DNA from 3 places in the Halopseudomonas sp. MFKK-1 genome. Region 1 is predicted to be linked to each of the others. Evidence: predicted binding sites of a transcription regulator. Region 1 holds the regulator's gene; each other region holds the start of a gene.

What was found. Region 1 encodes FliA, which starts transcription of late flagellar genes. Its sites were predicted from a motif close to CTAAAGTTTNNNNNNNNNNNGCCGNTAA; they were not measured.
Region 2: a site for FliA is predicted at 1,976-2,003, ahead of O5O48_RS17120 (methyl-accepting chemotaxis protein). Genes of this name have one in related genera too.
Region 3: a site for FliA is predicted at 8,965-8,992, ahead of O5O48_RS10485 (methyl-accepting chemotaxis protein). Genes of this name have one in related genera too.

What each region holds. Positions count from the first base shown of each region.
Region 1 is NZ_CP114836.1:2,377,902-2,388,490, forward strand. Features, by position in the region: gene O5O48_RS11160 (EAL domain-containing protein) at 1-583, opposite strand, end outside; gene O5O48_RS11165 (tetratricopeptide repeat protein) at 601-1,761, opposite strand; gene flhA (flagellar biosynthesis protein FlhA) at 2,052-4,178, shown strand; gene flhF (flagellar biosynthesis protein FlhF) at 4,247-5,614, shown strand; gene fleN (flagellar synthesis regulator FleN) at 5,647-6,474, shown strand; gene O5O48_RS11185 (RNA polymerase sigma factor FliA) at 6,471-7,208, shown strand; gene O5O48_RS11190 (chemotaxis response regulator CheY) at 7,430-7,807, shown strand; gene O5O48_RS11195 (protein phosphatase CheZ) at 7,829-8,623, shown strand; gene O5O48_RS11200 (chemotaxis protein CheA) at 8,779-10,589, shown strand, end outside.
Region 2 is NZ_CP114836.1:3,714,163-3,724,751, forward strand. Features, by position in the region: RNA gene ffs (signal recognition particle sRNA small type) at 17-113, opposite strand; gene O5O48_RS17120 (methyl-accepting chemotaxis protein) at 188-1,816, opposite strand; gene O5O48_RS17125 (AEC family transporter) at 2,065-2,994, opposite strand; gene O5O48_RS17130 (thiopurine S-methyltransferase) at 3,047-3,697, opposite strand; gene O5O48_RS17135 (potassium/proton antiporter) at 3,809-5,551, shown strand; gene O5O48_RS17140 (heavy metal translocating P-type ATPase) at 5,633-8,002, shown strand; gene cueR (Cu(I)-responsive transcriptional regulator) at 7,999-8,388, shown strand; gene O5O48_RS17150 (LysR family transcriptional regulator) at 8,410-9,297, shown strand; gene flgL (flagellar hook-associated protein FlgL) at 9,281-10,543, opposite strand; gene flgK (flagellar hook-associated protein FlgK) at 10,557-10,589, opposite strand, start outside.
Region 3 is NZ_CP114836.1:2,236,504-2,247,092, forward strand. Features, by position in the region: gene O5O48_RS10430 (ABC transporter substrate-binding protein) at 1-788, shown strand, start outside; gene O5O48_RS10435 (ArsA family ATPase) at 796-1,839, opposite strand; gene O5O48_RS10440 (cory-CC-star protein) at 1,830-2,111, opposite strand; gene O5O48_RS10445 (carbon starvation CstA family protein) at 2,101-3,786, opposite strand; gene O5O48_RS10450 (LysE family translocator) at 3,942-4,535, opposite strand; gene O5O48_RS10455 (DUF1272 domain-containing protein) at 4,535-4,768, opposite strand; gene O5O48_RS10460 (DsbA family oxidoreductase) at 4,883-5,539, shown strand; gene chrA (chromate efflux transporter) at 5,641-7,002, shown strand; gene O5O48_RS10470 (7-cyano-7-deazaguanine/7-aminomethyl-7-deazaguanine transporter) at 7,009-7,662, opposite strand; gene O5O48_RS10475 (M48 family metallopeptidase) at 7,836-8,642, opposite strand; gene O5O48_RS10480 (entericidin A/B family lipoprotein) at 8,710-8,844, opposite strand; gene O5O48_RS10485 (methyl-accepting chemotaxis protein) at 9,047-10,589, shown strand, end outside.

The sequences.
Region 1 (10,589 bases):
GCCAGTCGGTCATGGCCAGACCAAGAGGGCGTCCCTGCGCATCACGTATCAGTGTGGCATGGCTGATCACCACCGCGTTGATGCTGCTTTTGTAATACGCCGCGGTCCATTGCTGTGCTGGCTCGATAGGTGGCTGCAGCCCGCGCAGACGCTGAAACCAGGTGGTGAGACGCTGCTGTTCGTCGGCACTGACCGGCTCGACCTGTATGCCCTGTCCCTGGCGGTAGGCATAGTGGGCCGGGCGTCCGGGCTCGCTGTACCAAAGGCTGCTGCCGTAGCTGTCGGGAAAGTCCTGCAGGGCGTTGCGAAGGGTATCTGCCTGCGTCGCCGGATCGGCAGGGTTGCGCAGCAGCAGTCCGCCGGCTCGGGCCAGCCCGCGGGTGCTCTGCTCCATCAGTCGGTGATGGGCATTGATGCGATCAAGGTTGGCATAAAAGGTGTCGGTAATCTGGCGTTCGCGCAGCGTACCCATCGCATTCTCGGCGAACTCCAGATTCAGGCTGGCGATCAACCAGCTGCCGAGCAGGAACAGCCCGACCAGCAGGCTGAGCAGAACCATGATTGCGCGTTTGACTGGCAGCATCCCTGTCACCCTCAACCTTAGCGGCTGTTGATACGCTGTTGCAGGGCGCTGCGCGCACTGGTCAGCTGGTCATTGCTGAGTTGGCCAGACAGCTGTTCGACGTAGCGTCGGCCGCGGGACTCTCCGTTCACCAGCGCCAGACTTAGCCAGAAGTATGCCTGCTCCAGATCTTGCGGGCCGCCATTACCCTGCATGTAATCAAGCCCCAGACGGTATTGCGCTTCGGCTGACCCAAGCTCTGCAGCCTCGGTTAGCCAGCGGCGGGCAGACGCGGTGTCTGGGTGGTTGCGAGCCAGCTGAAGTATTGAAGGTATGTGCTCAGCCAGGGCGGCCCGACGCAGTTGCTCCTCGGCCTTGTTCGGGCTGACGGCGGTTCCGGTTCCGTTCAGATACGCCAGGGCCAGCTGATAGCGGGCTTCGGGCTGGCCGCTGTCGGCTGCCTTTTTCAACCAACTGAAGGCGTCCCTGTCGGCTTCGCTGCTGTTTTGTCGCTGCAGTAGATCAGCCAGCAGCAGCTGGCCCGCAGTATTGCCCTGTTCGGCAGAGTCGCGGGCCCAGCGCAGTGCCGTGTCGCCTTGCCCGGTGCTGTCGGCAATGCTTGCCAGGTGATGCTGGGCCTTGGCATCGCCTGCTTCGGCTGCAGCGCGGCAGGCATTGCCAGCCTGGCTGTAGTTGCGGATGGCAAACAGCAGGTAGCAGGTTTCCTGCTGGTCCGTGGTTGGGCTGCTTCTGGACGGTGTACTTGCGGGCTGCGGTACCCGGGCTGCAAACGCGCCCACCTGGTTTGGGCAGGAAAACTGATAGCCGGCACGCAGTCTCCGCAAGTTGTCGCGGGTCGGTTGCTCGGCGGCGTAGCGTTGGCCGATGGCCTCGCAGCGGCTGTCTCGTTCTTCTTCGACCAGTGGAATGTAGTCTGAGTAGACCGGATCGTCGGCGTGGGCGTTCAGGTAGCGGGTGAGGGGATCGATGTACGGTTGCGCGAACAGCGCTTCGACGTCGGCATGACGCTGCCGGGCAGCCGGGTCGCTGGTCAGTCTCGAGGCCAGGTCGGCCAGGCGTTGGCTCTGGGTTCTGATTATTTCACCGGAACGGCTCAGCAGGCTGTCGGGTTCAGACAGGGTTTGGCATCCGCTGAGGGCGATGCTCAGTCCAAGTAGCAGAGCGATAGGCGCGCGCATGATACCTCTCGGGTTGCGACCAGCCGGCGAGTATCGGGCTGTAGTGGCAGTGGATGGCAGCGTTCGGTGCTCACGAATCTGCCGGGTCAGTCATCTGGCCATCCTTTGCCGTTACAGCGTCAGGCAGTTTATCAGAAGGTTTGCCGGGACGAAGCAGAACTCGAGTGCAGGCGAACAGCCATTGGTAGACCTGTACCGGGCCTGCGGGTTCCTAAAGTGGAACGCTTCTTGCGTAGTCCCGGGTACAACGCAATCTGCGTCAAATATTTGATCTGGGGACTTTTTCGCCAATGGCTGTCGATCGCGCGCAACTGATGGGAAATATGCGGACCAATCTGGCCGGCTTGCGCCACGGCAGTCTGGGTATCCCGATTCTGCTGCTGGTGATGCTCGGCATGATGATGCTGCCGATCCCGCCATTTCTGCTCGACGTACTGTTTACCTTCAATATTGCGTTGTCGCTGGTCGTATTGCTGGTGTGCGCCTACGCGCTGCGACCGCTGGATTTTGCCGTTTTCCCGACCATCTTGCTGGTCTCGACCTTATTGCGTCTGGCGCTCAACGTGGCCTCCACCCGCGTAGTGCTGCTGTATGGCCACGAGGGTGGGGATGCGGCCGGTAAGGTAATCCAGGCCTTCGGTGAGGTGGTGATTGGCGGTAACTACGTCGTTGGTCTGGTGGTGTTCGCGATCCTGATGATCATCAACTTCGTGGTTGTCACCAAGGGCGCAGGCCGAATTTCCGAGGTGAGTGCGCGCTTTACCCTGGATGCCATGCCGGGCAAGCAGATGGCAATCGATGCCGATCTCAACTCCGGTCTGATCGATCAGGATCAGGCCAAGGCGCGTCGTCAGGAAGTGGCCCAGGAGGCCGAGTTCTACGGCTCCATGGACGGTGCCAGCAAATTCGTGCGCGGTGACGCCGTCGCCGGCCTGCTGATTCTGTTCATCAACGTGATTGGTGGTCTGGCGATCGGCATGGCGCAGCACGGGCTGCCATTTGCCGAAGCCGGTCGCATCTATGTGCTGCTGACCATCGGTGATGGCCTGGTTGCCCAGATCCCGTCGCTGCTGCTTTCGACTGCCGCGGCGATCATGGTGACCCGGGTTTCCTCCTCGGAAGACATGGGGGCGCAGGTTCAGCGTCAAATGTTTGCCTCGCCCAAGGCGTTGGCGGTGGCTGCGGCGATTCTGATCGTCATGGGGCTTATCCCTGGCATGCCGCACTTCTCTTTTCTCAGTCTCGGTGCGATTGCGGCGGCGGGTGCCTATCTCATCGCCAAGCGTCAGCAGGCCAAGGAGGAAGAAAAGGTGCAGGAAGAGCGTCAGCAGGCCCAGTTGCCGGCCGTTCAGGCGCCGGAGGCCCGCGAGCTTGGCTGGGATGATGTGACCCCGGTTGACATGGTCGGGCTTGAAGTCGGGTATCGACTCATCCCGCTGGTTGATCGCAATCAGGGTGGGCAGCTGTTGGCGCGGATCAAGGGCGTTCGCAAGAAACTTTCGCAGGATCTGGGCTTTCTGATGCCTTCGGTCCATATCCGCGACAACCTTGATCTGGCGCCCAATGCCTACCGCCTGACGCTGATGGGCGTGGGTGTGGCCGAGGCCGAGATCTACCCCGACCGTGAGCTGGCGATCAACCCGGGTCAGGTTTTTGGCGAGATCAAGGGTGTGCCCGGCAAGGATCCGGCGTTTGGTCTGGACGCAGTCTGGATTGAGCCTAACCAGAAGGATCAGGCGCAGTCACTCGGCTATACCGTGGTTGACGCCAGCACCGTGGTTGCCACCCATATCAACCAGATTCTCTACAAGCACGCCCACGAGCTGATTGGTCATGAGGAAGTGCAGCAGCTCATGCAGGTGCTGGCCAAGGCGTCGCCGAAGCTGGCCGAGGAGCTGGTGCCGGGGCTGATCTCCCTGTCCAACCTGCTCAAGGTGCTGCAGGGCCTGCTGCAGGAGCAGGTGCCGGTTCGTGACATCCGGACCATCGCCGAGGCCATCGCCAACAACTCGAACAAGAGTCAAGATACCGGCGCGCTGATCGGCGCGGTGCGTGTCGCGTTGTCACGTTCAATCGTGCAAAGCATTGTGGGGCTTGACTCTCAGCTGCCTGTGATCACGCTGGAGCCAAGGTTGGAACAGATGTTGCTACAGAGTATGCAGAAGGCCGGTCAGGGCGCCGACGACGGTATGTTGCTGGAGCCTGGCATGGCCGAGAAGTTGCAGCGCTCACTGTCTGATGCCGTACAACGGCAGGAAGTGCAGGGCAAGCCGGCAGTACTGCTGGTGGCGGGGCCGATTCGAATGATGATGGCCAAGTTTGTACGCTACGCAGCCCCGGGCGCCCATGTACTGTCCTACCAGGAAATTCCGGACAGCAAGCAGGTCACCATCATTGCGACGGTTGGCCAGAACTGAACTGCAGCACTCTGAATGAATGACAGCAACCGCCAGCGGGCGGTGCCAGAAAAGCGACGAGGTCAGCCATGAAAGTCAAACGTTTCTTTGCCGCAGACATGCGCCAGGCGATGAAGCTGGTTCGCGATGAGCTGGGCGCTGATGCGTCGATCATCGCCAATCGCCGGGTGGCCGGTGGCGTTGAACTGACCGCTGCGCTGGACTACGAGGCGCCCCGTCTGACGGCACCGACACCGGGTCTGGATGCTGAATTGAAAAAGACCCAGGAGCGCATCGTTGCCGCGCGCGCCGAGCTGGAGGTGGGCGAGATGGCTTCCCACGACCAGCCGCTGGTCAACCGCCAGCTGTTTGGTGACAGCATGCGCCACGCGGCTCGCCAGGGTTCTGTGGAGGCCCGTGATCTGCTGGATCGGCTGATTCAGGAGCCGGTTGAGCCGGCGGCACCGGCTGCAGCCAGCCGGCCTGCTGCGGAGCGCTCGCCGGCGGCAGCGGCCGTTGAAGATGCCAGCCTCAGCGCCATGCGCGCCGAACTGGCCGGGCTGCGGGAAATGCTGGAGTCTCAGCTGGGTGGTCTGGCCTGGGGGCAGCTCAATCAGCATAAGCCGAAACAGGCCGGTCTCTGGCGCCGTCTGACCCAGATGGGCTTGCCGGCCGAAGTCAGTCAGGATCTGCTGCGTCAGGTTTCTGACGTGAGTGATCCGCGTCAGGCCTGGCGCATGCTGCTGGCCTATCTGGCGCATCGTGTGCCGGTGCTGCGCGAAGAGCCGCTCGATGCCAGCGGCGTGATCGCGCTGGTCGGCCCCACCGGTGCCGGCAAAACGACTACCCTGGGCAAGCTCGCTGCGCGTTACGTGCTCAAGCACGGCAGTCAGCACGTTGCTCTGGTCACCATGGACACCTATCGTATCGGCGCACACGAACAGTTGCGCACCCTGGGCCGTATTCTCAATGTGCCGGTCAAGGTGGTGGACGAGCAGCAGGATCTCAATGACGTGCTGGCCGATTTCGCCGGCAAGCGCCTGGTTCTGATTGATACTGCCGGCCTGCAGGCCAACGATCCCTACCTGCGCGGCCAGCTCGACACCCTGGCCAGTCAGGGGCGTCGGGTACGCAATCTGCTGGTGCTGCCGGCGACCAGCCAGCACCGGGTGATGAAAGCGGCCTACCATACTTACAAGGCGTGCGGTCTGTCGGGCTGCATTCTGACGAAAGTGGACGAGGCCGCAACGCTCGGTGAATCGCTGGGGCTGGCGATGGAGCAGGGTTTGCCGGTAGCCTATCTGGCAGATGGCCAGCGCATTCCCGACGATATCAGCCGCGCCGTCGGGCATCAGCTGGTGAGTCGTGCAGTTAGTATGGCAGGTAATGATGCGCCGGCAGATCAGACCATGGCCGACGTATTTGCCGGTATGATGAACAGCCAGCGGGCCAGTTAAGCAATTTCACAGGATTAAGGTAATCAGCGCAGATGGGCAGCAAACATCCGGTTCAGGTAATCGCGGTCACCGGGGGCAAGGGTGGCATCGGCAAGACCAACGTGTCGGTGAATCTCAGCCTTGCTCTGGCGGAGATGGGACGGCGCGTTGTGCTGCTCGACGCTGACCTTGGTCTCGCCAACGTTGACGTGCTGCTGGGGCTCAAGCCAAAGGCAACGCTGGCCGACGTGCTGGAGGGCAAGTGCGATCTGCGCGACGTTCTGGTCACCGGCCCCGGCGGCGTTCGTATTGTGCCGGCCGCCTCGGGGGCCGCCAACATGGTGAGCCTCAACCACCAGCAGCATGCCGGCCTGATTCAGGCGTTCAGCGAGATCGGTGACAATATCGACGTGCTGATCGTCGATACGGCGGCCGGCATTGGTGATTCGGTAGTCAGCTTCGTGCGGGCGGCGCAGGAGGTGCTCGTCGTGGTATGTGACGAGCCAACCTCGATTACCGATGCCTACGCCCTGATCAAGCTGCTCAACCGTGATTACGGGATGACCCGATTCCGCGTGCTGGCGAATATGGTCGGCACGCCGCAGGAGGGCCGCATGGTGTTTGCTAAGCTCGCCAAGGTGACGGATCGATTTCTTGACGTTGCACTTCAGTATGTCGGAGCCGTTCCGTTTGATGAGGCGGTGCGCAAGTCAGTGCAAAAGCAGCGCGCGGTGTTTGAAGCTTTTCCGCGCAGCAAGGCCTCGCTGGCAATTCGCGCCATTGCACAGAAAGTTGATGCCTGGCCGCTGCCGGCCAACCCGCGAGGACACCTGGAGTTCTTCGTCGAACGTCTGGTGCAACCGACAGGGTCTGGCCTATGACAGCACAGGCTGGCGGATTGAGCATGTATACACGAGCACAGAGTTCTCGCGGTGAGCAGGATCGACTCGTCGAGCAGTATGCGCCGCTGGTAAAGCGAATTGCCTACCACCTGCTGGGGCGGCTGCCGTCCAGTGTGCAGGTGGAGGATCTAATGCAAGCCGGTATGATCGGGCTGCTGGAAGCCTCCCGCAAATTCGACTTCGGCAAGGGCGCCAGTTTCGAAACCTATGCCGGCATCCGCATTCGCGGTGCGATGCTGGACGAGGTGCGCAAGGGCGACTGGGCGCCACGCTCGGTACACCGCAATACGCGGATGGTCAGTGATGCGATGCGCGCGGTCGAGGCGCGGCTCGGGCGTGACGCCAAGGATCACGAAGTTGCCGCCGAGCTGGAGATGAGCCTGGAAGAGTACTATACGATTCTCAGCGATACCGCCGGCAGCAAGTTGTTCAGCTTTGATGATCTGCTTGAGTCGGGTGCGCCGGCAGATGTGCAGGGCGGCGAGGAACCGGCGTCCGGGCTGCAGGATGAGCGTTTCAGAGCGGCTTTGATCGAGGCAATCGACACGTTGCCCGAGCGCGAGCGACTGCTGCTGTCGCTTTATTACGATGAGGAGCTTAACCTCAAGGAGATCGGCGCCGTGCTGGGTGTCAGTGAATCCAGGGTCAGTCAGTTGCACAGTCAATGTGCTGCTAGGTTGCGCTCGAAGCTGATGAGCTGGCGAAATGATTGATTTTGTCGTCAACATCCGGACAATGCTCGGATTGCTCGACAGGTAGTGGCTTCGGGCCGGACGTCCAGGTGGCGTTTTCGAGGGTGCATCCGATCAGCCTGCTGGCTTCCAGCTGATTGATCAGAGCTTCTTTTACGGCTTGATTGGTTATTTGCGATGGGTTTTTGGGGTGCAGGCCTGCACATTCCCTGGTTTGTACGGAGGTCGACTTGGACAAGAATATGAAAATTCTCATCGTTGATGATTTTTCGACGATGAGGCGCATCATCAAGAACCTGTTGCGCGACCTTGGGTTTACCAACACAGCCGAAGCCGATGACGGCAACACCGCGTTGCCGATGCTGCAGAGCGGCAGTTTCGATTTCCTGGTGACTGACTGGAACATGCCCGGTATGAGCGGCATTGACCTGTTACGCGCTGTGCGGGCCGACGAGCGGCTCAAGCACCTGCCGGTGCTGATGGTAACGGCCGAGGCCAAGCGAGATCAGATCATTGAAGCCGCGCAGGCGGGCGTCAATGGCTATGTGGTCAAGCCGTTTACGGCTCAGGCCTTGAAAGAAAAGATCGAAAAAATCTTTGAGCGAGTTCAGGCTAAATAATAATCAACCGGGGTACAGGTTATGGCTTTGAGTAAGGATCCCGGCCAGGCGACCGCTCAGGAATTCGAGCATTCGCTGAAGGACAATGCGCACCAGCTGGTTGGTCACCTTGAGAGCGGCAACTTCGGTGAAGCGTTGCTGGTCATTCATGCCATCAATCAGGCACGCGACCGTGGTCTTTATCACGAAGTAGGGCAGCTCACCCGCGCGTTGCACAATGCCATCGTCAATTTTCAGATCGACACGACCCACGCGCTGGGTGGTGACAACGATACTTCCAAGATATCCGATGCCTCTGACCGGCTGGACTATGTGGTTCAGCTGACCGACAAGGCGGCCAACCGGACCATGGATCTGGTCGAGGCCAGCGTCCCCAAGGTCGCTGATCTGGGGCAGCAGGCGAACGCCCTCAAGGCAGACTGGCAGCGGCTGCAGCGCCGGGAGATGGCGGCGGACGAGTTTCGCGACCTCTACCGCCGGGTAGGCGAGTTCCTTGAGCAGACCGAATCGACCAGCAAGGATCTGTCCACCAATCTGAACGATATTCTGCTCGCTCAGGACTATCAGGATCTGACCGGCCAGGTGATCAAGCGTGTGACTACGCTTGTGCATGATGTCGAAGAGAGCCTGGTCAACCTGGTCCGAATGGCGGGACAGGTCGACCGCATTACCGGCATCAATCATGGTGAATCTCCCGAGGACGGAAAAAAATCCTCCTCCAGGGGTGAAGGTCCGCAAATTCATGCCGATAAAAGGGAAGACGTTGTTTCCGGTCAGGATGAGGTTGATGACCTCCTTTCCAGCCTGGGATTCTGATGTCAGCTGTAACTGCCGCACGCTGAGCGCGCGGCCGGTCTGACTGCTCAAGGTCGCTGCCTGGCAGCAACGTTGAGTGACTGCGCAGCGCCGAGATGGAAATTCAAGGCGGCATTGCGTGGCCTTCCGATAACACGCCCGAGGGGAGTGGGTGCATGAGTTTCGATGCGGATGAAGAGATTCTCCAGGACTTTCTGGTCGAGGCCGGCGAGATTCTCGAGCAGTTGTCCGAACAGTTGGTCGAGCTGGAAAACCGGCCCGACGACATGGATCTGCTTAACGCTATCTTCCGCGGCTTTCACACCGTAAAGGGCGGGGCCGGCTTTCTCCAGCTGGACGCCCTTGTTGCCTGCTGCCATATCGCCGAGAACGTATTCGATATTCTGCGCAAGGGCGAACGTACCGTCACGCCCGAGTTGATGGACGTCGTTCTTCAGGCGCTGGACACGGTCAATGGCATGTTTGCCCAGGTGCGAGAGAGCGAGGAGCCGACTCCTGCTGCGCCTGCTCTGCTGGATGCGTTGGCCGCCCTGGCTCAGCCCGCGTCGGCGGATGAGGCAACAAGCGAGCCGCCTGCTGCAGAAGCACCTGAGCCTGAGCCGGAGCCCGAGGCTGGTCCGGCTGACGCTGCGGCACCTGCCGCTGCCGAGGGTGACATCACCGACGATGAATTCGAGCAGTTGCTTGACGCCCTGCATGGTGATGGCAGTGCGGCTGCCGCAGCCTCTGTTGCTGCTGCCCAGACAGCGTCCACCGCTGGCGCCGATGAGATCTCCGATGATGAATTTGAGGCCCTGCTGGATGAACTGCATGGCCCGGGCAAGGCGCCGGCAGCTGCGACAGGCAAGCCGGCAGCCGCTGAATCGTCCAGGCCGGCGTCTGACGGTGACGACATTACCGACGATGAATTTGAGGCGCTGCTTGACCAGTTGCACGGCAAGGGTGCTGCCCCGGGTGTCAAGGAAGCACCTGCTGCTGCACCGGAGACGTCGGCTGCCGACAGTTCCGATGACCATATCACTGACGACGAATTCGAAGCGCTGCTTGATCAGCTCCACGGCAAGGGTGCTGCCCCCGGTATTGCTGACGCCAAGGCCGACCAGTCCGAGGCTGCCAAGCCCGCTGCACAACCTGCTGCCAGCAAGCCGGTAACGCCCGCTGCGCCCAAGGCTGCAGCGAAGCCGGCGGCCAAGGCCGCAGCACCCGCACCCGCACCGGCCAAGTCGGCTGCGCCCGCCGAGGCGCCAGCGGCTGACACCACAGTGCGCGTCGATACCGCCCGGCTGGATGAAATCATGAACATGGTCGGTGAGCTGGTGCTGGTGCGTAACCGCCTGGTGCGTCTGGGTCTGGCCAGCGGTGATGAAGAGCTGGGCAAGGCCGTTGGCAACCTGGATGTGGTCACGGCCGACCTGCAGATGTCGGTCATGAAAACGCGCATGCAGCCGATCAAGAAGGTCTTCGGCCGGTTCCCCCGGGTTGTTCGCGATTTGGCGCGCAACCTCAAGAAGGAAATCAATCTTGAGCTGATTGGTGAAGAGACCGATCTGGACAAGAATCTGGTTGAGGCGCTGGCCGATCCGCTGGTGCACCTGGTGCGCAACTCGGTAGACCACGGTATCGAATTGCCGGACGAGCGTGAAGCCGCAGGCAAGCCGCGGACGGGCAAGGTGGTGCTGGCTGCGCAGCAGGAAGGTGACCATATTCTGCTGACCATCGTCGACGATGGTCGTGGCATGGACCCTGAAATCCTGCGGGCCAAGGCGGTCGAGAAAGGCATGATGGACAAGGACGCAGCGGACCGTCTCAGCGACTCCGAATGCTTCAATCTGATCCTCGCGCCGGGCTTCTCGACCAAAACGGAAATCTCCGACGTATCCGGCCGTGGTGTCGGCATGGACGTGGTCAAGACCAAGATCTCCCAGCTCAACGGCACGATCAGCATCGAGTCGACCAAGGGGCAGGG
Region 2 (10,589 bases), 1.3 Mb from region 1:
AAATATTTGGAGGCAACCCCACCAGCCACACCCCGGCACACGATATGACCGCTGCGGCTGCTCCCTTCCGGGCCTGACCGGGTTCACGGCTGATCATTGCGAGGGGACCGGTGGGGCCACCATAGCGACCTGAGCTTGCTCAGGCCGCGCTATTGTAACGGCTTATGCTCAAGTTACAACCCGAATATCAGGTTTTGAAGCGACCAACCTGTTGCTGCAGGTTGGCAGCCAGGCGTGCGAGCACGTTACTGGCATCACGACTCTCCTGAGACGACTGCGCAGACTGGTTGGACAGATCACGAATGCCGCTGATGTTGCGGGCGATATCTTCGGTGGTCTGACTCTGCTCCTCGCACGCGGCGGCGATCTGCGCCGCCATGTCGTTGATGCGCATGACGGAGGCGGAAGTCTCGTTCAGCGAAGATTCGGTGGTACCGGCCTTCTCGACGCTCTGTGCTGCGAGCTGGGCACCACGCTGCATGACGGCAACAGCCTGTCCCGTGCCGCTCTGCAGCTTCTGGATCATTTGCTGGATATCACGGGTGGAGTCCTGGGTACGCGCCGCCAGTGCACGGACCTCGTCGGCCACCACCGCAAAGCCGCGGCCCTGCTCGCCGGCGCGAGCGGCCTCGATGGCTGCGTTGAGCGCCAGCAGGTTGGTCTGCTCGGCAATACCCTCGATCACACTGAGCACGCCGCCAATCTTGTCGGTGTCCTGCTCCAGATTGTTGATCACACCAGCAGCCTCTTCAACATCGGCGGCCAGGCGTCGCAGATCGTTCATGGTGGCTGACACCACATCGGACGCAGAGTGCCCCTGACGGTCTGCCTCACGGGCGGCATCAGCAGTACTATGCGCGTTGTCGGCAACCTCGTGGATGGCAGCGCTCATTTCCGTCGCTGCGGTACTGACCTGGTCTACCGCCATGTACTGCTCGTTGACCAGTTTCTCCTGCCCCTCGGCAATTGCACTCATCTGCTCGGCAGCCGAGGCTACCTGCAGGGTCGATTCGGCAACGTCGCGTATCAGCCCCTGCAATTGCTCCAGAAAGGCGTTGAATGCCTTGCTCAGCTGGCCCAATTCGTCATTGGAGTGCACCACCACGCGGCGGGTCAGGTCGCCCTCGCCGTCTGCAATGTCGCGAATGCGCTGCAGCAGCTCACGCAACGGGTTGGTAATCAGGCCGGGGAAAAATACGATCATCAGAAAGCACACGACGGCACCGATGGCCAGCACCACCGTCACCCGAGCATGGCTTGCAGCGACATCCGCTTCAGCTTCAGCCGCTTCCGCTTCAGCCTGCTGGTTGATCAGCTCGGTCATCTTGTTGATCAGCTCACGCGCCCGCGAAAACTGCTCATAACCCTGACCGTAGCTGCTATCACTCGCCCTGGCTGCATCGCCGGAACGTGCCAACCGGACGTTCTCGATTGAGGTGGCTTTCCAGACAGCAAACGCCCTGGCGAATTCATCCGCCAGCGCACGCCCTTCCGGCGTTTTGGTAGCAGCGGCGTAACGCGCAATGCGATCACTGGCCTGTTGCATGTTGTCAGTGTGCTCTGCATCCAGCCCGCTTGAGACCACGCCTTCAATAATGGCCCGCTCGGCCGCCAACGCCTGATACATGTCTCGATCGGCTTCGAGCACCACCGAGCTGCGCGGCAGCAGGTCGGTCGAGACACGTACCAGGCGCGACTCGACCTTGGAGACAGCCCAGAATGCAGACAGACCAAGGACCACAAACAGTGCGGCCAGAATCAGAATGGGAAGGGTCAATTTCCAGCGGAAACTCAAATCACGGAAGACACTAAGCATGGCTCTTTTTCACTCTTGTCAGCACGGCAGGCAGGACTCGAAAGGACGAGTCCGCGATAACTCCCTGGAGGCAGGCTCGGCTTGGATCATTAAACATCACACCGACAACAGCCAACGCGCGCCGTCACGCACACGTCAATTTTTTGCTTCCTGAAATGAGTATCGACCATGAGCGCCAAAGCATGAGTGCTTTTTAGTTGTTTTTCTCATAAAAAACAGGGCGCTTACAAAGAAGTCTTAGACTGGTCTCAGTTGGCACCTGTAAACAGCCAGGCGCTCATCAGCGGAATGTACAGCAGCGCGACAAGCGTGCTGAGCAGCGCGGTGCCGGCAACCTGCGCGGGATGGGTGTCGAGCAGCGTGGCTATGACAACCGTATTGGCGGCAATGGGGGTGATGGAGATCAGCATGATCGCCTGATAGACGGCGACGTCGTAGACCTGAAACAGACGGGCATCCAGCGCGCAGAATGCCAGCGCCAGCAACGGCCAACTGACGAACTTGCCCAGCAGCGCCAGCCCGGTAAAGCGCAAGTCTCCGGCCAGACCGCGGAAACTCAGAATGCTCATACCGATAATCATCATGCCGAATACGCTGTAGGCACCGCGCAGGTTATCGAACAGCGGCTCGAATGCATCCGGAATCTGCAGGCCGGCACTGTTGAGGCCAACCGCCAGAAAGAAGGCGTATAACGACGGCAGCCGCACTACCTTGAGCAGACAGTCCCGAATGCCGTAGCGCCCGCGCGCGGCCAGATAAAACCCGACGGAATTTTCGAACAGGGTGGTGCCGAGCATGCAGACGATATAAATCGCCAGCCCCTGCTCACCGAACAGCAACAGCGCAACCGGAATACCGAAGTAACCGGTATTACCGGTTCCGACCGCAAGCGGGATCATGTTGGCGCCGGCCCCTGGAAACCAGCGTTTGGCGATCTGCAAATGCGCCCAGCCGGTCAGACTGCACAGCGCGAAGGTCAGAAACGGCAGCAGGATGACTTCAGCAGACAGCGGCGCGTGCATCACCCCGGAAAACACCACCGACGGCGTCACGATATACATCATGATGCCAGCGATGTGCCGGCCGCTGGCATCCAGATAGCGGCCGGCTAGCCAGCCAAGACCAACCGTCACATAGAGCGGCAACAGTTTGTAGAGTAAGGCAAGGGCGGCCAGCATGAGGGCTCCGCAGCGAACAGTCGGTGCCGCAGTCTAGCAGCCCCGACACGGCTTAGTCGGCGATCAGATACACCCGCTCGGTCAGCGAACGCATGCCCTGGCTGGCAAACACGGTGTGATCGGCCAATACATCCTTCTCTTCGAGCACCTCGATACTGCAGCCCGCGTACAGTTGCCGTACTTCGGTATCGGACACGCTGAAAGGCGGCCCGGGGCGCTGCTCCTGCGGATAATCCAGGGTCACCAGCAGCAGACGCCAGCCCGCGGGCAGCAGTGCGCGTTGATGGGCAACGTAACGCGCACGCATTTCCGGCGGCAGCGCAATCAGCGCCGCGCGATCATAAATTGCGCCGATTCCCTGCAGATGCTCGGGCCGGAGTGCGAAGACATCGCCGCAATACAGCGTAAAACCGGCGCCCTCGGCCACCTCAAACTCCCCCTCCGTTTGCCATTGCAAATCCAGCCCATGCTCGTCGGAGAAACTCTCCAGCGCGCTGCGCGCCAACTCAACGCCCCGAACCGGGTGCCCCTGGCTGCGCAACCAGATCAGATCAAGCGATTTACCGCATAAAGGCACCCAAACCGGAGCCTCTGCATCGACTCCGAGCTGCGGCCACCAGCGCTGCAGCAGCGGATTGGTTGACGCCTTGTGAAACCCGATTTCCCCGCGCTGCCAGCGCTCATGCCAGAATGCCGCATCCATCCTGCTTTCTCCCTACGTTGCAATGCGTTGACTATACAGCAATTTTTTTACCGCTCCGGGCCATAAACGATATAGTGAACGCGTTCCATCCACCCGCTCCGAGCTGCTCCCATGGACTATATCAACACCCTCTTTCTGATCGGTGCAGTGCTGCTCTGCTTCAGCGTGCTCGCCAGTTCGCTGTCGTCGCGTCTGGGCATCCCGCTACTGCTGATCTTCCTGATCATCGGCATGCTGGCCGGGGTGGACGGTATTGGCCGTATTCAGTTCGAGGATGCCAACACCGCCTTTCTGATCGGCAGCCTGGCATTGGCGATCATTCTGCTTGATGGCGGCATGCGCACACGGGTGGAAAACTTCCGGGTGGGGCTGTGGCCCGCCGTGTCCCTGGCCAGCCTCGGGGTGCTGATCAGCGCCGCGCTGACGGGTGCGCTTACCGCTTGGCTGCTGGAGCTGCACTGGCTGCAGGGCCTGCTGCTTGGTGCCATCGTCGGCTCCACCGACGCCGCTGCGGTGTTCTCGTTGCTGCAGGGCAAGGGGCTGAACCTGAAACAACGGGTTGGCGCAACGCTGGAGATCGAGTCGGGTTCCAACGATCCGATGGCGATTTTCCTGACCATTACCCTGGTCGAAATGCTTGCCAGCGGCCAGACCAGCTTCAGCTGGTCCTTCGCCCTGCTGCTGATTGAACAGTTCGGTATCGGCGCACTCTGCGGGCTGGCCGGCGGCTTCGGCCTGGTCTGGCTGGTCAACAGGGTGACGCTGCCAGCCGGCCTGTATCCGCTGCTGATCACCAGTGGCGCCATCATGGTGTTTGCCGCGACCAACAAGATTGGCGGCAGCGGCTTTCTTGCCATCTATCTGACCGGGCTGATCCTGGGCAACAACCGGGTACGCAACCTGCAGAATATCCTGCAGGTGCAGGACGGTATGGCCTGGCTCAGCCAGATCGGCATGTTCCTGATGCTAGGTCTGCTGGTAACGCCCAGTGAAATGGTCATCATCGCCCTGCCGGCGGTGTTGATTGCGCTCTTCCTGATTTTCATCGCCCGGCCGATTGCGGTCATGATCTGCCTGATCCCGTTTGTGTTTTCCTGGCGCGAGAGGTTGTTTATCGCCTGGGTCGGCCTGCGCGGCGCGGTGCCGATCATCCTCGCAATCTTCCCCCTGCTGGCGGGGCTCGAGCAGGCGCAGCTGCTGTTCAACCTGGCCTTTGTGGTGGTGCTGGTCTCATTGCTGCTGCAGGGGTCTTCACTGCCGCTGGCTGCACGCCTGTGCAAGGTAGAGATTCCGCCGCAGCCTGAGCCGCTGCAGCGCACCAGTCTGGATACCGCCATCGACGGCGACTTTGAACTGCTGATCTACCAGCTGGACAACGCCAACTGGTGCGTTGGCGTTGCCCTTCGGGACCTGAAGATGCCCGGAGAGACACGCATTGCCGCACTGTTCCGCGGCAATCATCTGATGCACCCGACCGGCAGTACTCAGCTCGCCCTGGGCGATGTGCTCTGCGTTGTGGGACGGCCGCGCGATCTGCCGGCGCTGTCAAAACTGTTCAGCAAGGCGCAACCGCCTCGCTATCTGGAAAACCGCAGCTTCTTCGGCGACTTCATCCTCGAGGGCGAGACCACACTGGGCGACGTTGGCAAGTTCTATGGCTTCGCCGTCCCGGAGGATATGCGCCAGCTCAGCCTGGCGGCGTTTTTCAGCCGCCAGTTCGGCGGTCATCCGGTGGTGGGCGATCAAATCGAGTGGGAGGGTCACACCTGGGTGGTTGCCGCCATGGACAACGACTGGATCCTCAAGGTGGGTCTGAAACTGGGCGACGGTGGCAGCCCGCCATTCGGCTTTTGACGGAAGTCGGTTAGGGCACTTGACTCTAACATGATGTCAGGGTTCAAGCTGACCACATACAAACCGTAATGGAGTCACCCCATGACTGAATTCACGCTCCACATCAGCGGCATGCATTGCGCAAGCTGCGTGGGCAAGGTCGAGGCCGCTCTTGCCAATGTTGACGGCATTGACCAGGTCGCCGTCAACCTTGCCGCCGAAACGGCGCGCATCAGCCTGGATGCGCCTGCCACCCTGACCGACGCCGAGAAGGCGCTGAGTCAGGCCGGCTACCCGGCGCGGACCCAGGAAGCCCAGCTGCAACTGGAAGGATTGACCTGTGCCGGCTGCGTGCGCCGCGCCGAGCAGGCCCTTCAGGCGGTTGAAGGCGTGCTCTCGGCCCAGGTCAATCTTGCCAGTCAGCAGGCCCGAGTAACCCTGCTGGACGGCACCGACAGCGACGAGATCCTGCGCGCCTTGCGCAAGGCAGGCTATCCCGGCCAATGGCTGGATGACGCGCGACCCGCCGCCGACAGCGGCCCGAACCTGCCCAGCGAGCGCCGCTGGCTGATTGGCGCTGCACTGCTGACCGCGCCCATGCTGCTGGCCATGATCCCTGCCCTGCTTGGCGCCGGTCACTGGATGCTGCCCGGCTGGTTGCAGCTGATTCTTGGCAGCCTGGTGCAGTTTGTCTTTGGCGCCCGCTTCTATCAGGGCGCCTGGCATGCGCTGCGCAATCGCACGGCCAATATGGACCTGCTGGTCGTGCTCGGCACCAGCGCCGGCTGGCTGCTCAGCAGCTGGAACCTGTTCGCCAGCGGCGGCCACTCGCCTCACCTCTACTACGAAGCCTCGGCGACCATCGTCACCTTCATCCTGCTCGGGCGCTATCTGGAAACCCGCGCAAAGGGGCAGACGCTGGAGGCGATCCGCGCCTTGACCTCACTGCGTCCGGATGTGGCGCGGCTGCGCGATGCCGATGGCGAGCGTGAAGTGCCATTGAGCCAGATCATTCCGGGTGACCAACTGGTCGTCCGGGCCGGTGAGCGCATCCCTGTCGATGCAGAGGTAATCGAGGGCAGCAGCCACGTTGACGAATCCATGCTGACCGGTGAAAGCCTGCCCGTCGACCGCAGCCCCGGCGATGCGGTACGCGCCGGCAGCCTGAATCAGGACGGGCTGCTGGTGATTCGTACTAAAGCAGTCGGCAAGGACACCCTGCTCGCGCAGATCGTGCGCATGGTTGAAAGCGCGCAAAGCTCCAAGGCCCCGATCCAGCGCCTGGTAGACCGGGTCGCCGCCGTATTTGTACCAGTCGTGATCATCATTGCCCTGCTGACCTGGGGCATCGGCAGCCTGCTGATCGGCCCGCAAGCCGCGCTGCTCAATGCCATCGCCGTACTGGTCATTGCCTGCCCCTGTGCACTGGGCCTGGCTACGCCCACCGCCATCATGGTCGGCACTGGCGTCGCCGCCCGCTTTGGCATTCTGATCCGCGACGCCGAAGCGCTCGAACGGGCTCGCCAGGTTACTGCCGTGGTATTCGACAAGACCGGCACCCTGACCCGCGGCAAACCCAGCCTGACCCACATTGAAGCTGTGGACGGAGCCAGTGCCGATCAGGTCCTGCGCGCAGCACTGGCGATTCAGCAACAGGCCGAGCATCCGCTGGCCCGAGCGGTCTGTGACTACGCCACCGAACATGGCGTGAGCACCGAGGCCGCACAGGACCTGCAGGTGCTGGCCGGACGCGGCGCCCGCGGCGAGGTTAATGGCCTGACCACCTGGCTGGGTAATGCGCGCCTGATGGAGGAACAGGGGCTGGATCTGTCAGCCTACATGGATAAGGCGCAGGCTCTGCAGGCAGACGGTGCCAGCCTGTCCTGGCTGGCTCAGGGGGACCGAGTGCTGGGCATGCTGACTTTCGCCGACAGCCTCAAGGACAACGCAGCAGAGACCGTCGCCCGGCTCCAGCGCCAGGGCATCGAGACCCTGCTGATCAGTGGCGACAGCCAGAATGCTGCCGAGCACATCGGCCGTCAGCTGGGCATTGATCAGACCCGCGGCAATGTGCTGCCGGCCGACAAGGTCGGTGAAATCGAGCGCCTGCAACAGCAGGGCAAGATCGTCGCCATGATCGGTGACGGCATCAATGATGCCCCTGCACTGACCCGTGCCGATGTGGGTATGGCCATGTCCACTGGCACCGACGTGGCCATGCACAGCGCCGGCATTACCCTGATGCGCGGCGATCCGGCGCTGGTACCGATGGCGCTAGCGCTGTCACGCCGGACCGGCGCCAAGATTCGCCAGAATCTGTTCTGGGCCTTCGTCTACAACTGCCTGGGCATTCCGCTGGCAGCGGTGGGTCTGCTGAATCCGATGATTGCCGGTGCGATGATGGCCGTCAGCAGCGTCTGTGTGGTCAGCAATGCACTGCTGCTCAAGCGCTGGAAGCCGGAGGACGCATGAATATCAGCCAGGCCGCCGAGGCCTGCGGGCTCAGCCCGCGGATGATTCGGCATTACGAGAAAATCGGACTGCTGCCTGCACCGCCGCGCAGCGAAGGCGGCTATCGCCAATACAGCCAGCGCGACCTGCACACGCTGGGTTTTATTCAGCGCGCGCGCCGGCTGGGCTTCAGCATGGAGCAGATCGGCCATCTGCTTACTCTGTGGCAGGACCGTTCGCGCTCCAGCGCCGAGGTCAAGGCACTGACCGCCGCACACCTGCGGGAGCTGGAAGAGAAGATACGGGATCTGCAGGCCATGCATGATACCTTGGCCGAGCTGGCAGACTGCTGCAGTGGCGATGACCGCCCGGATTGCCCGATCATTCGCTCGCTGGCCGATGATTGAGCCGAACACCAAGGAGCCACCATGGAGCTGAAATCGCTGCGTCACTTTGTGGCCCTGGTCGAATATCAGGGTTTTGCCCGCGCCGGTGAGGCCATCGGCCTGAGCCAGCCGGCGCTGAGCCGCAGCATTCAGAACCTGGAACTGCGCCTGGGCTGCACGCTGGTCAGCCGCTCTGGCAAGGGCGTCGAGCTGACCCCGCAGGGCGAGCTGGTGCTGGAACATGCCCGTCGACTGATCGCCGGCAGCACCGCGATGCGCAATGCCCTGCGTCAGTTCAACGATCTCGAAGCCGGCGAGCTGCTGGTAGGCGGTGGCCCCTTCCCTGCCGCAGGCCTGCTGCCGCGGGTGCTGGGCGAGTTCAATCGACGCTATCCCGGCGTCAAGGTACGCCTTGAGGTTCAGCACTGGGTCGCACTGCGCAAACAGTTGCTGGACGAGGAGCTGGAGCTGTTCGTTGCCGACATTCGCGAACTGCAGGATGACCCGCTACTGCAGGTAACCCCGCTGCAGCAACAGCCCAGTCGCCTGTTCTGCCGGGCCGGACATCCGCTGGCTGGGCGCAGCGACCTCAGCCCGGCACTGCTTGCGCAGTATCCGCTGGCCTGCTTCCGGGTACCCGACATCATTCTGCAGGACCTGCGCCGCACCCTGCCCCGTGAGGATCCGCAGATCAGCCTGGAATGCGACAACCTTGATGTGCTCAAACGCATGGTGCAGCATTGCGATGCGCTGAGTATCGGCAGCCTGGACATCCTGCAGGATGAACTGGCAGCCGGCACCCTCACCCTGCTGGACTGGCCCGACCTGATGCCAGGCACCAGCTTCGGACTGGTGACCCGTGCCCACGGGCCACTGTCACCGGCGGCCGACGCCTTTATCGAGCTGCTGAAGGCTAGCGCAGCAGATTGAACAGGCTCAGGCTGCTGACCTTCACAAAGCTCTGCTGTGAGGCCTCAAGCACCACCGATTGCAAACTCAGACGACTCAGAGCCTCGGCATAATCCAGATCTTCCAGCTGCGAGGTCACCGTGGTGTTGATCAGTGCCACTTCCTCGTTTTCGGTCTGGGTCGATTCGATTACGTTCATGCGCGCACCAATGGTGGTCTGCACGCTCAGCACGTTGTTCATCGCGTTGTCGAGGTTATCCAGACTGACCGCAATCACGTCGCGCAGCTGCAACTTGTCGTCGGTGGTCGCGGTGCCGTTCTCCAGGGTCTGGCGCAGCAATGAGACGGTTTCCAGAACACCGCGGGTCTCCCGATTGGTGCTGGTTGCAGTACTGTCACCGGTGCTGATGGTGAAGCTGTCACCGGGCTGCAGATCGCCGTCGAGCTTCACCGAGACACCCGCATAACGGATGTTGTAACTGCCGTCGTCTTCCAGCTCCAGCGCACCGGTCACCGGCGGCACCAGCGGCAGGCCTCCGCTGTCGACAATCTCGTAGGTGTCGCCAGCCGCGCCAATCACAATGCCGACGCTGCCCTGCGGATAGAAGGTGCTGTCGTACTCGGTCTTGTTCTCTACCGTACCCAGCGAGATGCGCGCGGTGCCGGTATTGGTTGCCGCAGCCTCGGTATTGACCCGATTGACGTTGGCGATGTTGACGAACAGATCCTTGCCGTTGTCGTTGATTGGCACGGTCTTGGACCCGGCGATCTGCACCGAGCGCTGGCCCTCATCGCCCTGGTAGGTGTAGGTGCCGTCGGGATTTTTGACAAACGGTGCTTCGCTGCTCTGAAAGCCGCCAAACAGGTACTCGCCACGGGCATTGCGGGTATTGAACAGATTGAACAGTTCCTGCTCGCGCTGCTCCAGCTCGGTTGCCAGCGCCTTGCGGTCATCGTCGTTGCGCGAGCCGTTGCCCGCTTCGATGGCAATCTCGCGCACGCGCTGCAGGGCATTGTTGACCGAGTTGAGGATGCTCTCCTCCTGGGTCAGGCTGTTGTTCGCCGCCGTCATGTTGGTGCTGTATTGCTCCAGGCGGTTGGACTCCTGGTTCAGTTGCAGCAGCCGAACGGTCGCTACCGGGTCGTCCGCCGGCGTCAGCAGGTGCTTGCCGGAACTGATCTGTTCCTGGGTGCGCGTAACGCTGCTGTAGTTGTCAGAGATACCACGCACGCCGCTGTTGAACTGCTGAATGGTTGAGATGCGCATGTGAGGCTACCCGTTATCTGATACTGCTGATCAAGGTGTCAAAAAT
Region 3 (10,589 bases), 140 kb from region 1:
AATTGCAGGAGCAGTACGCCGGCAAGCGCTACTACTACGTGACCGCGGACTACACCTGGGGCCACAGCACCGAGGAGTCGATGCGCCACTTTACCGGCACGGATGATGTGGCGGTGCACGGAGCTGTGCGGATACCGTTCCCGAATGCGTCGCTGCGTGAACTGCGCGAGGCGCTGCAGCAGGCCCGTGCTGCCGAGCCCGAGGTGCTGGTGCTGGTGCTCTTTGGTGATCAGATGGTCAAGGCGATGGGCCTGGTTCGTCAGCTTGGCTTCGAGAATGTGCAGGTGGTGGTACCCAATCTGACCCTGAGCATGGTCGAGCAGGCCGGGCCGTCAGTCATGGCCGGTGTGCTGGGTGCGGTGCCATGGACCTGGAATGTGCCGCGCGAGTTCGGCTTTGAACGGGGCGAGCAATTTGTCAGCACCTTTGCCGAACGCTATCAGACTTATCCTTCCAGCTCGGCCGCATCGGCTTACAGCATTGTCTACCAGTGGGCTGATGCGGTTGAGCGCAGCGGGTCGCTTGAGAGCGAAGGGCTGATTCGTGCGCTGGAAGGGCACAGCTATCAACTGCTGAAGGATACCCAGACCTGGCGTGCATTCGACCATCAGAACCTGCAGACCGTCTATGCGGTCCGTATCAAGCCGCGCGCCGAGGTGATGGCTGATCCGCTGCGCCAGGACTACTTCAAGATCATCGGACAGCTCTCGGCTGAAGAGGCGGCGCAGACGCTGGAGCAGTGGCAGGCCGAGCGCAAGGCGGCCGGTCAGCCCCTGCGCTTGCGCTAAGCGACGCTCAAAACCCCTGTTGCTCCAGCAGTGTCGCCAGCTGCTGGAGAATCCCGATGCCCTGCACGTCAGTTTCCAGCCAGGGCAGTTGCGGACGCGGCAGGTGGCCAAGCTCGCGATCAATTCGCTGCAGATAGCTGGCTTCCTGCAGTCGACGCTGCTGCAGGAAGTGGCCGTCGGCGCTGTCGGGTATGACCCGGTTGACCAGCGCCGCAGCGACCGGAATCTGCGCCTGCCGCAGACTCTCTACTGCCCGTACCGTCTCCAGAATCGGTAGCCGCTCGGCTGTCAGCACAAACAGAAAACCGCTGTCTGCCGGATCCTCCAACTGGCGGCGGGCCTGGTGAAACAGCCGCCTGCGGTTGCGCAGGGTTTCGGCAACGCTGCGGGTGCGCTGATCCAGACCGCTTAGCGGATCCTCGTTGGGATCGTCAAACGGGCTATTGAGATCACGGCCGCTGCGCGGGGTCAGGTGCTGCAGCACCTTGCCCAGCTCGGCGGACTTGCGGTTGTGGCTGAGCAGGCCATCGGTCCAGGCGGCCATGGCCTCAGGCAGGGTGAGCAGGCGCAGGGTGTGCCCGGTCGGGGCAGTGTCGAAGATAATCAGGTCGTAGTCGTCCGGCGGTGCGGTGACCAGTCTGGCAATGCGCTCGAGCAGTGCCGCTTCCTGGGTGCCCGGTGAATGGCGGGTCAGCTGCATTTGTCGGGTGAGCTCAGTCAGCATCTCGGGTGCTGCCAGCTTGCGCATTTGCTCAATCACCCGCTGCAGGTGGGCGTCCACCTCGGCATCGGGGTCGATTTCCAGCGCGTCCAGATTGGGCAGCAGGCGTCTGGGGCGATCATCCAGCGGGCGGTCGAACACATCGCCCAGGCTGTGCGCCGGGTCAGTCGAGACGATCAGGCAGCGCTGCCCCCGGCTGGCCGCCAGTACGGCCAGCGCCGCAGCGACCGTGGTCTTGCCGACGCCGCCCTTGCCGCCGACCCACAGCAGGCGGCGGTGCAGCAGGTCAAGGTTGGAAGTGGAAATATCGACTCTCCCGGTCAGCAGCAGCGGAAATGGTCCAGCGGCGAGTGTTCCATACCCATGCGCCGGTGCCAGTCGTGGAAGCGTTCAAGCAGCAGCGGCTGCAGCTCCAGCGTGTAGTAGGAAGCCGGGTTGGGTACGCCCATCATCTCGCTGAACACCAGCAGCATGAACAGGTCATCGTGGTCACGCCGGCTGCGGGCAATCGCGCCCCGGTAGCGGGAGCTGTAGGCCTCTTCCAGGAAGAAGCGCGCCTGACTCAGCCAGGCGCGCCATTTCTCGCCACGGTCAGCGGCCATCGGCTTGCTCCGCTGCTGCCAGTGCCAAGTGCCGTTTCAGCGCCGCAGCGCACTCCAGCGCGACCAGAATGGCGGCAATCAGCACGACGATATCCAGCGCAAGCAGGAAGTAGTTCTGCTGGTCGTAGAAGGTCTTGAGCTGGATCACCAGCGCGGTCACCGTCATCACCAGCAGGAAGCACAGCGGCAGCAGGGTGTACCACATGGGGCGGCGGTAGTGCACCAGCATCACCGTAATCACCAGCAGGGTCAGACCGGCGAGCAACTGGTTGGTGGTGCCGAACAGCGGCCATATGATCATGCCGCCGGAGCCGTCCGCTCCGCCGGCGCCGAAGGCCAGCAGCAGGCAACTGCCGATCGCCAGCAGGGTGGCGGGCAGCGGCTTCTTCATCCACTCCTGATGATAGATCTCGCCCCATTCCTGGAAGATATAGCGCTGCAGACGCAGCCCGGTATCCATGGTCGTGCCGGCGAACAGGGCGGCCATTACGGTCAGCAGGGTGGCGGCGGTCACTTCGGGCAGGCCCAGACCGTTGTGGATGACGTAGGCGCCGCCCTGCACGAAGGCGGTGACCCCGCCCTGGCCAAAGGCGCTGTACATGGCTTTCCAGTCTGTCAGGCTGGCAAAGCCGGCACAGGCAACCAGAATCGCTGCCAGTGACAGGCAGCCTTCACCGATGGCACCGAAGTAGCCGACGAAACGGGCGTCGGTTTCCTTGTTCAGCTGCTTGGAGGTGGTGCCGGAAGACACCAGCCCGTGGAAGCCGGAAATGGCGCCGCAGGCGATGGTGACAAACAGCAGCGGCACAATCGAGGGGGTGCCTGCCGGCACGTCGTCATTGATCATCGGCGCGACCAGCGCCGGGTTCAGCAGCATGATTGCGCCGTACAGAATCAGCAGGCCGACGAACAACTGCAGGCCGTTGATGTAATCACGCGGTTGCAGCAGCATCCACACCGGCAGCACAGACGCGACGCCTGCGTAGAGGAACAGCAGCAGAATCCAGATGGCGTTGCCCGAGAGTCCTGCAACCTCGGCCGGCATCTGAATCGGTACCGATGGGCCGGCCCAGATCAGCGCGTAGAGCGCGACGACCCCAACCACTGAAACGACCGGCAGGCTGATCATGCGACGATAGATCAGCTGGCCGACGATCAATGCGACGACAATCGCACCCCAGACTGGCAATACGGCAGTCGGGAAGCTCATCATCAGCTTGGCGATGACCACCGCAAATACGGCGTTGACCATCAGCAGTACCAGGAAAATCACGATCATGAAGATGCTGCGGGCGCGCTTGCCCACTACGTCGCCGGTTAGCGAGCCGACCGATTTGGCCTTGTTGCGCACACTGGCCCAGACCGCGCCCATATCGTGGACGCCGGCGAAGAAAATGGTGCCCATCACCACCCAGATGAAGGCCGGAAGCCAGCCCCAGATGACTGCAATGGCCGGCCCGACGATGGGCGCGGCGCCGGCGACGGAGGTGAAATGGTGACCCCACAGCACAAAGCGGTTGGTCGGAACGAAGTCGATGCCATCCTCGAATTCGTGCGCTGGCGTACGAAAATCCGGGTCGAGGCGATAGATCCGGTTGGCAATGAAACGGGAGTAGATGAAGTACCCCAGGGTCATCAATCCCAGCCCGATCAGTAGCAAAATGGCTGCGCTCATGCTGTGGCTCCAGTGTTATAAGTTTTGTCGGATCGCCTGTCGGAGCATCTGCTCCGCCGCACTGCCTACTATAGCCCAGGGCGGGCCGGCGGGTCGCCGGGAGGAACAGGGCAATGTGAAGCAGGTACGCAGCAGCCTGATATCAGGTCAGTAGGTCAACGGCTTGCCAGATACAGGCCGCAACCAATCAGCAGCCCGCCCCCCAGACGTTGAAGTCCCCGGCTCTGGCGGGGCAGGGCAAGGCGACTGCCAAGCACTGCATAGAGTGTCTTGACCAGCAGCAAGGCCACTGCGGTGGTAATCAGTACTTGCAGCGCTACCCCGGACGACAGTGGTGTGGTTACAAACAGAGGCAGGAAGCTGGCGTAGAAAATCAGTGCCTTGATATCGCCGAGGGTAAGCAGCAACCCCGCGATCAGACTGTGCCAGCTGCTGCCGGTCGAAATGGGCAACGCCTGCTTTGTATGCGGTTGACGCCACAGGGACCAGCCAAACCAGATCAGGTAGGCCGCTGCCAGCCAGCGCAGCAGGTTGAACACCCCGCCCAGGCTGTCGATTACCACCTGCCAGCCCGCCAGCGCCAGCGCGGCCAGCAGCAAATCGCCGAGGGTGATGCCGATTGCTGCCGCAACACCCTGGCCAACGCCGTATCGGGCACTGCGCACAACGACCAGCGCCACACTGCTGCTGGGCAGCGCCGCCAGCACCGTCAGGGCAAGAAACAGCGAGAGCAGCTCGCCGGCGTTCATCAGTGGATGTGTGGCTTGAGCACCCGGTCACGGCTGGCCGGGTAGCGTTCAAGCAGATGTGCCGGGCGAGTCGGGCGGGTGACCAGGTTGCCGCCGCAGTTCGGACAGCAGCCTGCGAAGCGCTGCGCGCAGTCGTGGCAGAAGGTGCATTCGAAGCTGCAGATCAGAGCATAGGATGCATCGGCGGGCAGGTCGCGGTCGCAGCATTCACAGTTGGGGCGCAGTTGCAGCATGGCAGATACCGGCAAGATGATTATTTGCAGTTATAGCAGCGGCTGATGCCCGATGAAACCCGCTGTATATGGTGTAGTCTCATCTGTTAAACCCAGTCAATCGTGAGTAACACCATGCAGAACCTGACCATTGATATCGTCTCCGACATTGCCTGTCCCTGGTGCGCCATCGGCTATGCTCGCCTGGAGCAGGCTCTGGCGGCGCTGGAAGGCGAGGTGGGAGCAAAGGTGGAGTGGCACGCCTTCGAGCTCAATCCCGATCCGGCCCAGCGGCCGATGCCGATTGTCGAGGCGCTGTGCCGCAAGTACGGTCGTAACGAGTTCGAGGTGCGGGCGGCGCAGGATGACATGATTCGTATCGCCACCGGTCTCGGGCTGAATTTCACCCATATGCAGGAACGCTACACCGCCAATACCTTCGATGGTCACCGCTTGGTGAAGTGGGCGGCTGAGCACGATCGTCAGACGGCGATGAAACAGGCCCTGTTCGACGCCTACTTCGGAGAAGCAAAGGACGTCAGCAACAGGGACGTACTGCTCGATGCCGTGTGTGCCGCCGGGCTCGATGCGGCAGAGGCCGAGCAGGTGTTGACCAGTGACAGGTTCGCCGACATTGTTCGCGCCGACGAGGCGCACTGGCAGCAGGCGGGTATCTCGTCGGTACCGGCCTTCGTGATCAACGGCCAGTACCTGATTTCCGGGGCACAGGAACCGGATTATCTGGTTCAGGCGCTGCGCGAGATTGCCGGGCGCCAAGGGGCGTCGGCCTGAGCGTCAGAGGACTCTGATATGGATTTGGCAGGACCTGCAGCAAGGGTGAAATATTGTCCTGTCATCATGAGGCTTACGGATGTCCTTACAGAAGGTATGTCATGGCAACTGCCCCCTCATCTGAAACCCTGCCTCCGGGCCCGTCTGATCTGAGTCGCCGAGAGGCATTTCGCTTTTGGCTGAAGCTGGGGTTTATCAGTTTCGGTGGCCCTGCCGGGCAGATCGCATTGATGCATGACGAGCTGGTTTCCCGGCGTCGCTGGTTATCCGAGCGGCGTTTTTTGCACGCCCTGAACTACTGCATGCTGCTGCCCGGGCCGGAGGCGCAGCAGTTGGCGACCTATCTGGGCTGGTTGCTGCATCGCAGTTGGGGTGGGGTGGTGGCTGGGCTGCTGTTTATTCTGCCATCGCTGGGTTTGCTGATCTTGCTGGCCTGGGTGTATCTGGTTTATGGCGACGTGCCGCTGATTGCAGGGGTGTTCTACGCGATCAAGCCGGTGGTGGTGGTCGTGGTTGTTCAGGCGGCCTGGCGGATCGGCAGTCGGGTGTTGCATAACCGCTGGCTCTGGGCAATTGCGCTGGCCGCTTTCGTAGCGATATTCGCCTTGCAGCTACCTTTTCCTCTGATCGTGCTGGCGGCGGCGTTGGCTGGCACCGTTGGCGGGCGATTGCTGCCGTCGGCCTTTTCGCCTTCTACGGCGGCTCACGCGCCGTCTGACGGCGGCGGGGATGCGCTGTTGAATGATCACAGCCCGATACCCGAACATGCCCGCTTCAGCTCATGGCGTTTGGCGAAGCTGCTGCTGATCGGAGCTGCGCTTTGGGTCTTGCCGATGGGGCTGCTGACGTTATGGCAAGGCTGGCATGGGCCGTTGACCCAGATGGCCTGGTTCTTTACCAAGGCAGCCTTGCTGACCTTCGGGGGGGCCTATGCTGTGCTGCCCTATGTTTATCAGGGTGCTGTACTGCAATACGGCTGGCTCTCGCCGCTGCAGATGATCGACGGGCTGGCGCTGGGCGAAAGCACCCCGGGGCCTTTGATCATGGTGGTGGTGTTTGTCGCGTTTCTTGGTGGCTATCAGGGCGCATTTTTAGGTGCTGATCAGGCGCTGGCTGCTGGCATGCTGGCGGCGCTGCTGGTCTGCTGGTTCACCTTTCTGCCGTCGTTTCTGTTTGTGCTGGGCGGTGCGCCGCTGATCGAAGCTACCCGTGGCGAACTGCGTCTGACTGCCGCCCTGACTGGCGTAAGTGCTGCTGTTGTGGGCGTTATCGTCAATCTGGCGCTATTTTTCGGCTGGCACGTTGTCATGCCTGCCGAGACTGCCGGGCCGGACTGGCTGGCACTGGGCATCGGGCTGATCGCGGCCGGTCTGCTGTTTGGGAGGGGCTGGACGGTGCTGCAGACCCTGCTGCTTGGTGCTGCAGCAGGGCTCTTGCTGGGTGTATCAGGGTTGTTGTCCTGATACCGCTCAGGCGGCTGAGGTCGCCGGGCCGCCGAGGCGGTTCATCAGGGTGCGCAGCAGCACGCCGTAAAGCGGCAGGAACAGCAGCATGCTGATGAGCAGTTTGATGGCATAGTCGACGGTAGCGATCTCGACCCAGTGCTCGGCCATGAACGGATTGCTGCTGTGCCAGAAGGCGACCGAGAAGAAGGCGAAGGTGTCTGCCAGGTTGCCCAGCACGGTCGACAGGCTTGGTGCGATCCACCAGGCCTTGATACGGCGCAGCCGGTCGAATACCTGGATGTCCAGCAACTGGCCGATCACGTAGGCAACGAAACTGGCCAGCGAAATGCGCAGCACGAAGTCATTGAACGACAGCAGTGCGTCGATGCCGCGGTAGCTGCCTTCCTGAAACACCACCGACACTACATAGGACGCAACCAGCGCCGGCAGCATGACGCGCGCAATAACGCGGCGCGCAGCCTGTTTGCCGAGCAGGCGAACGGTCAGATCGGTAGCCAGGAAAATGAACGGAAAGCTGAAGGCGCCCCAGGTGGTGTGGTAACCGAACAGGGTGATCGGCAACTGCACCAGGTAATTGCTGGCGATGATGATGGCAATGTGAAAACTGATCAGCAGTGCGAGCGCGCGGCGCTGCATGCCGGAGGTAAGTACGGTCATGGTCTGTCCTTTTTTACGATTCGAGTCTGCTGACTCGCCGTTTTGTCAGATGGGGTGAGGGAACCCATGTCGTTCGGGGTCGAACGGCGCGCAATTGTACCGGTTTTGCACGGATTGACCAGCGTATTCGCTGCATTCCGACCGGCGGAGCAAGCTCGCCGGCCGGGATCTGCTTACTTGGCAGCTTCGTACAGGCCCTGAACGCGGGGAGCAGCAGAGCGCAGTGTCTCAATACGGCCGGAGGAAGAGGGGTGGGTGCTCATGAATGCCGGTGGCTCGCCCTGCGATGCGGCCTGCATTTTTTGCCACAGAGTCACGGCAGCCTGCGGATCGTAGCCGGCGCGTGCGGCCAGCTCCAGGCCAATCAGATCGGCTTCGCTCTCGTTGGCTCGACTGTTCGGCAGCGTCAGGCCATATTGCACCGCCATCTGAGCAGCCTGACTTCCGCCTTCGCCCAGGCCCAGCAGGGCGCTGGCCAGTTGGGTGCCCATCTGGGTGGCATAGGCTCGAGAAATAGCCTCGCGGCCATGCTCGCGCAGGGCGTGGGCAATCTCGTGCCCCATGATCTGGGCTATTTCGGCATCGGTCAGTTGAAGGCGATCGATAATTCCCGAGTAGAACAGAATCTTGCCGCCGGGTGAGCAACTGGCATTGAGCTGGTCATCCTTGATCAGGTTGACTTCCCAGTCCCAGCTGCTGGCATCGGGGCGGAAGTGCGGGACCTGTGCGATCAGCTTGGCAGCGATACCATTGAGTCTGCGCACGGTGGCAGCGCTGGTATTCAGCAGCCCCTGCTTTTTGGCTTCAGCCAGGGTCTCGTTGTACGACTCGGCAGCCATCTGGTTGACCTGCTCGCTGGACAGGCCGCTCATCATATACTGGGTGCGGTTGACGCCGACGTTACCGCCTTGAGTGGTCTGCACGCTCTGACAGCCAACCAGCAGCACAACAGGCAGGAGAAGGGTGAATCGCAGTCGCATTGGGCTCTTCCTTGCAAAACGAAGTTGAAATTCGGCCGATGCTCCGCCTGGAAGCACCGGCCCCGCGTTATCGGTTGGCAGCGTCTTCGATGCTGTCGCCGACCTTCTGAATGTCCTTGCCCAGCCCTTCCATCGTGTTGCAGGCGCTCAGGCCGGCAAGACTGAACAGGACAGACAGCAGCAGTACCCGTGATCTCTTCATGCTCTATTCTCTCATCAGGCGTAAAATAATGTTGCAGGCCTCTGGGGAACAGCCCCGCGGGCATTCAACGGTGAAAGATTACGTTATTGGACCGGTATTTGGACAATTGTATGCAACGGGCTGCAGATTTTTATGCTGTGGCCGATATTACGGATGAACCGGTGTCCTGCGCCGCTCTGTCGTTCCCACGTCGAGGTATTTCATGAAATTCAGGTCAATTCAGCTTTCCATTACTGTGCTGGCAGGTGCCTGTCTGTTTATCGCTGTTGGCGTCATGACGCTTTACTCGGTTTATTCCGCCGAACGCAGTCAGGCGTTGGTGCAGGAACGGTCGCGGGTGTTGATCGATGATCTGGTCAGGGACCGCGTGATGGCGATAGCGGGTGGTGAACAGGCGCGTATTCGTCGCTATCTGGAGTATCCGCTGACGGTAGCCACGCAATTGGCGCAGCTCAACTCGATGTTGGGACAGATTCAGGATGACGGGATGCCGGCGTTGATGATGGGGCGCGAGGAAATGACCCGCGTAATCCGCATGACGCTGGAGCAAAGCCCGCAGCTGTGGGATGCCTACGTCGGCTGGGAGCCAAACTCGCTGGATAACCTGGACAGCTTTTTTGAGGGAGTTGAAACCGACGGCTACAACGGCACAGGGCGCTACATGCCCATGTGGTTCCGTAACGAAGATGGCAGCCTGTCGCTGGAAGCACTCGGCGATATGGAGAATGAAACCATCCTCGAAAACGGCGTGCGTACCGGCGAGTATTATCTTTGCCCCCGTGAAACGCTGAAGCCCTGTGTAGTTGACCCAGCCCCTTATGAGGTTGGCGGCAAGACAGTGTTGCTTGCCTCCTTTACTGTGCCGATCGTCAGCGACGGTGAGTTCATGGGTATCGCCGGTGCCGATCTGTCGATGGAGTTTCTGCAGCAGATGCTGCATGAGAGCAATCAGGATCTCTACGACGGCCAGGGCGAGCAGGCTCTGGTGAGTGCTTCCGGGCGGCTGGTTGCGTTCACGGGCGAGGGTGCCAAGCCGGGCGATCATGCCTCTTTGGTGCTTGATCAAATGGAAATGGACGCCATTACCGCTGTGGGCAGGTCCAACGAGCCGCTTTTTCAGATCGAGAGTGAAGGTGTGGATCATCTGCAGTTGATCATGCCGGTCACGCTGCCGGGCACAGATGTGCGTTGGTCGCTGCTTATCAAGTTACCGCTTGCGGTGGTCATGCAGGACTTCAATCAGCTCGATACCGAGCTGACTGACATGCGCCAACAGGATTCCATGCTTTTGACCGGCATCGGTCTGCTGGTTGCGCTGGCGGGTCTCGGTGTGATGGTGTTGCTGGCTTACGGTCTGGCCAAGCCCGCGCGCCAGCTGGTAGCCATGCTGGACGATATTGCCAAGGGCGAAGGCGATCTGACCAAGCGTCTCAATGTGGATCGGGCGGATGAGCTGGGTGATATCGCCCGGGGCTTCAATGCGTTTCTCGACAAGCTGCAGGGCATGATTCGTGAGGTTGTCGGTTCGGTTCAGCAGGTCACCGATGCCTCGGAACACACCGCCGACATCGCGCTGCGGACCAATGACGGGGTACAGCGTCAACTCAGCGAGATTGATCTGGTCGCGACGGCCGTGACAGAAATGACTGCGACCGCACAAGATGTTGCACGTAACGCCTCGCAGGCGGCCAGCGCGGCTCAAAATGCCGACGGTTCCGCTTCGCACGGACGTGAGGTGGTGCGGG